One region of the Alteromonas sp. I10 genome, then DNA from elsewhere that is predicted to be linked to it. Evidence: predicted binding sites of a transcription regulator. Region 1 holds the regulator's gene; the other holds the start of a gene.

Region 1 (4,218 bases):
AGGAATAATCGGAAATTCAGCGGCCTGAGAATATTTCTCGATGTCTTTTTCTGTGCAGTACGCCAATGGACGAATAACGATGTGTTCACCGTTATCGCTGACTAGCTTTGGCGGCATAGACTTAAGCTTGCCACCATGAAACATATTGAGGAAAAACGTTTCTAGCATGTCGTCGCGGTGATGACCTAATGCAATTTTAGTCGCACCTAACTCTTTTGCCGTGCGGTACAAAATACCACGGCGCAAGCGAGAACAGAGAGAGCATGTTGTCTTTCCCTCTGGAATTTTGTCTTTAACAATAGAGTAGGTGTCTTCTTCTACAATTTTGTAGTCAACGCCAATGCTTTCTAGATATTCAGGCAAGATATGTTCTGGGAAACCAGGCTGCTTTTGGTCAAGATTAACCGCAACGATATCAAAGTGAATAGGCGCAATCTTCTTTAAAAACAATAAAATATCTAGCATGGTGTAGCTGTCTTTACCGCCAGATAAACACACCATTACTTTGTCGTTGTTTTCAATCATACCGAAATCGCCAATGGCTTTACCCACATTGCGGCGAAGTCGTTTCTGAAGTTTGTTGAAGTTGTACTTTTGCTTACTTTGCGCAGCATTTAATGGCGACGCGTCAGCACTGTTTGTGCCTAAACTCATAATTAACTAGCTTGGTTTGTGATAAAGCCACCATTATACATTAAAGCGGCTTTTCGAGACCATGCTTGTGAGGTTAAATTTGTTGGTGACATACCGTGTTGGCCGCTAAGTAACGGCAAACACGGGCTATGCGGTACTGATGAAAAGATTACAGCGACAACGGCGACACAAATCCATCTGGCTTAATAGCAAGCACATCGCAATTGAGTTCGTCGATCACGTGTTCTGCAGTATTACCAATTAGGGCCGCTGAAATGCCCACACGGCCAACGGTACCAATAACAACCAGCTCTGCATCCAGTGTTTTTGCCACTTGCGGGATAACTTTTTCCGGAAGGCCTTCTCTTACTACGCATTTGTTTTCAGGAATACCGTACTTTAACGCGTGACTACGCATTTCTTTTAAATGATGATTTTTTACCGCGTCGTGGTAGGTATCGGGGTCGAACTCAGGTACTTCTATGGCGATATTAAGTGGTGTAGAAGGGTAACTGTTGACCAAATTTACGCTACCTTTCAATAAAGAGGCGTAGTCGTTAGCAATGAGGGTGAGCTTATCGTTAAGTGCGGCATGCTCATCGTCTTCACTGCCTACGTTTACTGCAGCAATAATCTCTCCTCCTTCTGGCCAGTCGTGCTCTTTAACGAGCAATACTGGGCGAGGGCATTTACGCATTAAATGCCAGTCGGTGGGGGTGAAAATAACAGAAGCAAGATCGTCGTGCTTTTTGGTTGCCTTTACCACTAAATCTATCTGATTGTTTAGGGTGTAGTAAATAATCGACTCATACGCACGATTATTCCATTCTACAACGATATCAGTTTCAGTGAATCCTTGTTCTCTTAAGTGGGTGGCAAGCCATTTTGCATGCTCCTTTGTAACTGCATCGCGCATTGACTCGCGCTCATCCGGGCTAAGCATGGTCGTCATATCATAAGATAAGTCGTATACCACCATCATGGCGGTAACTGAAGCGCCTGTTTTTGAAGCGAGTTCATAAGCTCGGCTTAGTGCAGGTTGGTTATCGCGCTCGGCATCTACCACGGCCAGAATTCGTTTACACTCAATCATAACGTCCCCCTAACTACGAAACTTAGTAGCGGCTGTCGAAATCGAAGCTTTCTAATACTAACTATAAACGACATTGGGAAAAACGTAAGTTGTTTTAGATCAAGAATTTTACGAGGCGACCATGAGTGAACCTACCTAATTGAATATGGAGCAACCGGCGTGGCGCTGAAAGGGCAGGTAGGTGGCTAACACAGGTTACAAAAAAGCGCGCTTAGTGCGCGCCTTATTTAACACTTAAAAAGGACTAACCGCAGACAACGCTAGGGCCGTTAAGCGCCGCTAGTTTGGTGTTTAGCCTATCGAAATCCAAAATAGTAATAAGCTTGCCGTCTACTTTTATGATGTTGTCTTTTTGAAAACGGCTTAACAGACGACTAATCGTTTCAATCGTTAATCCTAAATAGTTTCCAATTTCGTTGCGCGTCATGGTTAAGTGGAATTCTCTATGGGAAAAGCCACGCTCTTCAAAGCGTTGCGACAGGTGTGAGATGAAATACAGTAAGCGCTCTTCTGCGGTTCGCTTGTTTAAAAGCATGATCATGTCGTGATCTTGTTTTATTTCAGCGCTCATGAAGCTCATGATCTGGTGGCGTAGCTTTGGAAATTGCACTGACATTTCGTCGAGGGTCTCGTAGGGAAGCTCACACACCATGGCAGTTTCTAACGCAGAAGTATAGCTTTGGTGTTTGTTCTCTCTTAATGCATCGAAACCGATAATATCACCAGGAAAGTGGAAGCCGGTAATCTGTTCTTCACCTTCGGTATTAGTCACAAATGATTTGAATGAACCGGTTCTCACTGCAAATAGAGAACGGAATTTATCACCAGTTTGAATCAGCGTGTCACCTTTATGAAGCGGCTTCTTGCGTTCAATAATATCGTCAAGAGACTCGATTTCTGTTTTGTTTAACGCCACCGGTAAACACAGGTGACTGAAACTACAGTTTTGACAGTGAATAGAAAATTGGCTTCCTTTGCTCATAATGCACGCTCTCTAAAAGAATACCCGACAATAATACACCCATTTTTAAACGATTGCGCCATGAATAAGATAAGCTGCATATATTGCCATTATTACTGCAATAATTTGTCTAAAATGGTTATGTTGAAAACTTCGAACAATATATTGGCTACCAGCGCTTGCAGCGAGCAAGGTGGGTAATGTACCCAAACCGAAGAAGAACATAATAGCAGCGCCTTCTAGCGCGTTACCCGCCGCGAGAGACCAGGTAAGTGTGGAATACACCAAACCGCAAGGAAGCCAACCCCAAATAAAACCATAAGGCAACGCACTTAAAGGGGTCTTAAATGGCAAAAAGCGTTTTGAAAGCGGCTGGACTTTGGAAAATAGGCCTTTACCCGCATTTTCCAGCACTGTTAAGCCAGTCCACCACTTACCCAAATAACACGCCAGTAGAAGCAACATGATTCCGCTAAGTAGGGAAAGGGCATAGTTGGCAAGAGGTATATAATCTGCTGCAATTTTTCCAAGTGCCCCGGTTATTGCTCCGGCGATGGTGTAGCTCACTATACGTCCCATGTTATAGGCAAGGGTATAGGGTAGTGCTGAAGCGCCTTTAGGCGAAACCATCCTTAGCGCAGCGACAATTCCACCGCACATTCCCACACAGTGAACTCCACCGGCTAAGCCGATAAGAAAGGCAGAGAAGTAGTTAATCCCTTCCATGTGGCGCTTGGCTTTTGTCTACTTTACTGTCTTGAAGTTGCTTGCGTTGCTCAGCTAGCTTTTTTTCTTCTGGCGGAAGATCATCGTCAAACAGTATGCTATACCCTTGGCGATCCAAATCTTCAAATTGATTGGTTTTCACCGCCCAAAAGAATATCACAATAGCGACGGCAACAATGATGATGGCGATTGGAATTAATACGTAAATAATACTCATGCTATTTGCTCAAAAGTCGCGTTGAGTTTGTGACCACAATGATACTGCTTAACGACATACCAACAACAGCCATCCACGGTGAAAGTAGGCCTGATACGGCGAAAGGTAAGATCAAAACGTTGTAACCTACCGACCAGCCGATATTTTGCCTTATTTTTTGCTTCACTTGATGCGCAGTTCGAATAAGCTCTGGTACAGAAAGCAGCTGATCGCCAAGCAGTATCACGTCGGCGGCAGTTTTAGCCACGTCTGTGGCATTACCCACTGCAATTGCCACATCAGCGCTGGCAAGAACTGGAGCGTCGTTAATACCGTCACCCATCATCATCACTTTCGCGCCAGATTGCTGCATAGCTTGAACGGCTTCGTACTTTTGCTCAGGTGTTAGGCCACCTTTAACGGTCGAAATTGGCAATGGTGCGGTAAGCGCATTAACGTTTTGCTGTGTATCACCACTTAAAACGGCGAGGGTATGGCTTACAGCTAATATATCGAGAGTTTCTTGCGTATCTTCTCTTAGTGAATCCTTTACTTCATACGCCGCCATAATACGCCCCTTAACCGTGAGAAACACGTTAGCTGAAGGGA
Region 2 (4,218 bases), on a different contig from region 1:
ACGACAACGCGTTGAGTTTACCGTTGCGGGGGCAGCATCAGTTTTTCACTGATTTCCCGTTTAACCCTTGTCGCCGTAGTTAATATAGAGCTAGACAAGAGCACCTACACACTGTCGATTATATCTAAGTTAAAAAGTGATAGCGAATACGGTTTCTTATACCTTACGCTTTTTCGTAACCGCCATAAGATTATCGGCAACGGTCATCGAAAAAGCGTTTTTTCAGCAGTAAAGGGGCTGGCTCAATATCCTAATTTCAGTGGAGGCTCTTGAAGGGCCGATAGCTGTTCTTTCAGAGCAAGTATTTGGCCTTCCCAGTATTTGTCTTCAGCAAACCAAGGAAATGCCCGCGGAAAAGCAGGGTCTTCCCAGCGTCGTGAAAGCCATGCCATGTAATGCACCATTCGCATAGCGCGGAGGGGCTCAATAAGTGGCAACTGTGCAGTGTCAAACGGGTGAAACTCCTCGTATGCTTCAACCAAAGTATCGAGCTGCAATAGTTGTTGTTGGCGGTCGCCGCTTAGCATCATCCACAAATCTTGGATAGCAGGGCCCATGCGGCAATCATCTAAATCAACGAAGGTAGGGCCATCGCGCCACAGTATATTGCCTGGGTGGCAGTCACCGTGAAGCCGAATACTCGATGTTGGCTTATACGCTTTTTTCGTGGCATCAATAACGGGGTTAAGTATGGCAAAAAATGCTGTCTTTAGATGCTCTGGCAGCAGTGTGCTTTGCATAAGCACCTGCTTCGGTTCATCGAGGTAACTTTCAATATCAATCGAGGGACGATGTGCAAACCCTTTAGCATGGGCCACGCGGTGAATACGGCCAATGAAACGCCCCATCCATTCGAGTTGATCAAGGTTGTCACTTTCGAATTGTCTACCGCCCACCGAAGGAAATAACGCAAATCGATAGTCAGTTTCGGCCACGGTGTGGTGATGCAGCGTGCTGCCATTGAGAGAAATGGGCGCAGCCAATGGAATTTCGTTATCGATTAGCTCTGCAGCAAACGCGTGTTCTTCAAGAACTTGAGCGTCGGTCCATCGACCTGGGCGATAGAATTTTGCTACATAGCGCTGACCGTCTTCAGCCAAAAACTGATAGACGCGGTTTTCATAACTATTTAGTGCTAGCAAACCGCTTTGAAGAAAAATGCCCTGACTTTCCAGGGCATCTAATATGGTGTCTGGGCTAAGCCCAGAGAATGAAAAATCTGTCATCGATAAAGGAACTTAGTTGGCTCATCAACGGTAACCGTTTCCCCATCAATAGTGGTGGTTACACTGATAAAAATATCGGTAACCGTATCTTCCAGATTATAGGCGTCAGTTGCAACTGAAATTGGCGTGCTATACACCGCACCGCCTTCAACTGTTACAGTTTGCTCACCAATGTACTTGTAGTCAGGCAAACCTTTTACAGCAATAGAGTAGGTTTGGGTTTGCTGAGTTTTGTTAAGTACTTTTATTGTATAAACGTTCTCAATTAGCCCTTCATTCGTTTCGCGGTATAGCGAGTTTCTGTCGCGGATAATGTCAACTTCGGTTGGGCTGCGCATCCAAATATTGGCAAACAGCAAGCCTATCATCACCACTAAAACTACAAAGTAACCAATTAACTTTGGACGTAAAATATGAGTCTTACCGCCAGCTAGTTCTTCTTCAGAGGTAAAGCTTATCAGGCCTTTAGGATAACCCATTTTATCCATAACACCGTTACACGCATCAACACAGGCGCCGCAGTTGATGCATTCGTATTGTAAGCCATTTCGAATATCGATACCGGTTGGGCATACCTGAACACACAGGTTGCAGTCTATACAGTCGCCTAACCCTTTTTCTTTTACTTGCTCGTGACTAAGTTTGCGTGGTCGCGGGCCGCGTTGCTCTCCACGCTTTGCATCGTACGATACAGTAAACGTGTCTTTGTCGAACATGGCAGACTGAAAACGCGCATACGGGCATATGTGCGTGCACATGATTTCGCGCATGTAGCCAGCGTTTCCGTACGTACATACGGCAAAGAAAATAACCGATAAACCTGCCCAGAAGCTGGTGTTAAATGTTACAAAATCGATAAACAGTTCATCAATTGGCGTAAAGTAGCCAACGAAGGTTAAAGCCGTTAACAGCGCTACCAATACCCAAGCGGTGTGCTTAGCTGTTTTACGCAAAAATTTATCTGCATCCATTTTGCGTGCATCTAGCGCTATACGCTTGTTGCGCGGGCCTTCGAATTTCTCTTCGAACCACGTATAAATGTATACCCACGTTGTTTGAGGACACATAAATCCACACCACACTCGACCAGCGAAAGTGGTGACGAAGAACAGCGCAAAGGCGGAAACAATAAATATATAGGCCAGTAAAGTGAGATCTTGAGGCCATAAGGTTAGAGAGAATATAGTAAATCGCTGCTCACCAATATCGAGTAGCACGGCTTGATGCCCGTTGTACTGAATCCATGGAATGATGGCAAAGAGGCCCAAAAAGAAAAGGCCAAACATGCGTCTAAACGTCTCCAGAGGGCCTTGTACAGCCCGCACATAAATACGGCTACGAGAGTCGTGGCGTTTACCCTCAGGTCCACCTTTGGGTTTATGTACTTTTACCGGTGTAACGGTCTTTACCGGTATTTGTTCATTCATAGCTTAACCTTATGTGACGTAACGAACTGCCTGTGCAGTATAACTGCGTTCAAAACGTCATATTTAATGTAGATCAATAATGCGGCGTATGGTGTATCTTTTTAAAGTTTCAGTCAATACTGAAACTTCAGAACATAAGTCGTTTTTTGTTTTGATTTCCTCAGTCTATGTAACTTTGTAAATAGTTAAATACAGCTACGTGAATAATGAGGATTAATATAACGGCCAGATGCCATTTGATGCCCAACATCGACGATTAGGCTTTACCTACTATACATGAGTATAGTTTGCTGTATTTACAGGTAAACCGATATGACCCTATTATCGTCGATAATAATGTGGTCAATTACCGTTTGAATCGTGTACAGTGAGCATTGTGAAAGTGTAAATTGGCAAAGTGTAGTTGAGCACATAGTGAGAAAGGTGCTAAAAAATTGGCGCTATTTGTAGTAAACGTCTGTCAAAGTTAGCTGAGAAGTCATGTTAAGGTTCTTTATCATCGCTGCTGAAATTATTGTTTTGGTAATTGTGCTGCGGTCTCCTTTTGTTCAGTATCTCTTTGAAGATATCCAGAACTCGCTTTCTGAATGGCTAGTTTCAATTGCCACCTTACCGGAGCGAGAAGAACTGCGTAGTTTACAAGATAAAATTAATATCCAGCTGAGTCCCTTAAAGCCTTACCAGCAAACATATGTTCAGCAAATCACCGCTGATAGCGCAAGCGTTAAACGTTTTTATCACACCTATTGTGAAAAGGACGATATAAACCCCAACTTTACGGGAACTAAACGCGTTCAACTATGCCTAATCATTAAACAGTCGTCAGTTATGCAAGTAGCAAAGCGAGACTAGCCAATTTTAACAAGGCTGGTTAAATGTAAAGCTGATATAAAAGCCGACAATTGCTGCATGCTAAGCTTTCTCTAAATGTCTTGCTAACTCATAGTTTAAACGACTGAATTTAGGAGCATAAAAGTGAATAAATTACGTACTTTTTCTTATTTAGGTTGTGCCACTGCGGTTGGACTTCTTGCTGTTTTCGCTCCCACCCAGGCGGCAGAAGTAAAGATTACTTGGGAAGAACCTGAAACATATAGCGATGTTAAGCCTACTAATGAGTCACGCAAACGGTTTCGCGAACGAACATTAGAAGATCTGGAACAGCACATTGTTGAGTTAGCTAGTGATTTACCTGAATCTCAAGTGCTGTCTATGACCGTGACTAATGTGGACTTAGCGGGGCAAGTATGGCCTAGTCAGTTCGTCGGGTTTGGCACTGGTGGTGGGAGTGACGTTCGCATTATTAAGCGCATCGATATTCCAAGAATGGCGTTTAGTTATTCTTTGACCAATGCCGAAGGACAAGTCATTTTAAGCGGCGAAGATGTAAAACTCAAAGACATGGACTTTATGGAATCGACAATCCGCCGTAATAGGACCGAGTCGTTAACCTACGAAAAAGCCATGTTGAATGATTGGTTTGCAGACACGTTTTCGACACAGGTAGCGGCAAACAACTAGTACCGCGTGATAACTATTAAACTTAAAAAGGTCACTATATGTGA

What was found. Region 1 encodes FNR, which switches genes on or off when oxygen is low (the NO sensors DNR and NnrR bind a similar motif). Its sites were predicted from a motif close to TTGATCTAGATCAA; they were not measured.
Region 2: a site for FNR is predicted at 2,717-2,730, ahead of ccoG (cytochrome c oxidase accessory protein CcoG). Genes of this name have one in related genera too.

The regions. Positions count from the first base shown of each region.
Region 1 is NZ_QJJN01000007.1:149,876-154,093, reverse strand. It holds gene ttcA (tRNA 2-thiocytidine(32) synthetase TtcA) at 1-654, opposite strand, end outside; gene uspE (universal stress protein UspE) at 803-1,726, opposite strand; gene fnr (fumarate/nitrate reduction transcriptional regulator Fnr) at 1,971-2,708, opposite strand; gene BZA03_RS14395 (sulfite exporter TauE/SafE family protein) at 2,754-3,413, opposite strand; gene ccoS (cbb3-type cytochrome oxidase assembly protein CcoS) at 3,400-3,630, opposite strand; gene BZA03_RS14385 (heavy metal translocating P-type ATPase) at 3,632-4,218, opposite strand, start outside.
Region 2 is NZ_QJJN01000003.1:369,781-373,998, reverse strand. It holds cobalamin riboswitch at 1-123, opposite strand, end outside; gene BZA03_RS08465 (serine/threonine protein kinase) at 243-1,226, opposite strand; gene ccoG (cytochrome c oxidase accessory protein CcoG) at 1,223-2,653, opposite strand; gene BZA03_RS08455 (hypothetical protein) at 3,134-3,505, shown strand; gene BZA03_RS08450 (DUF3016 domain-containing protein) at 3,629-4,174, shown strand.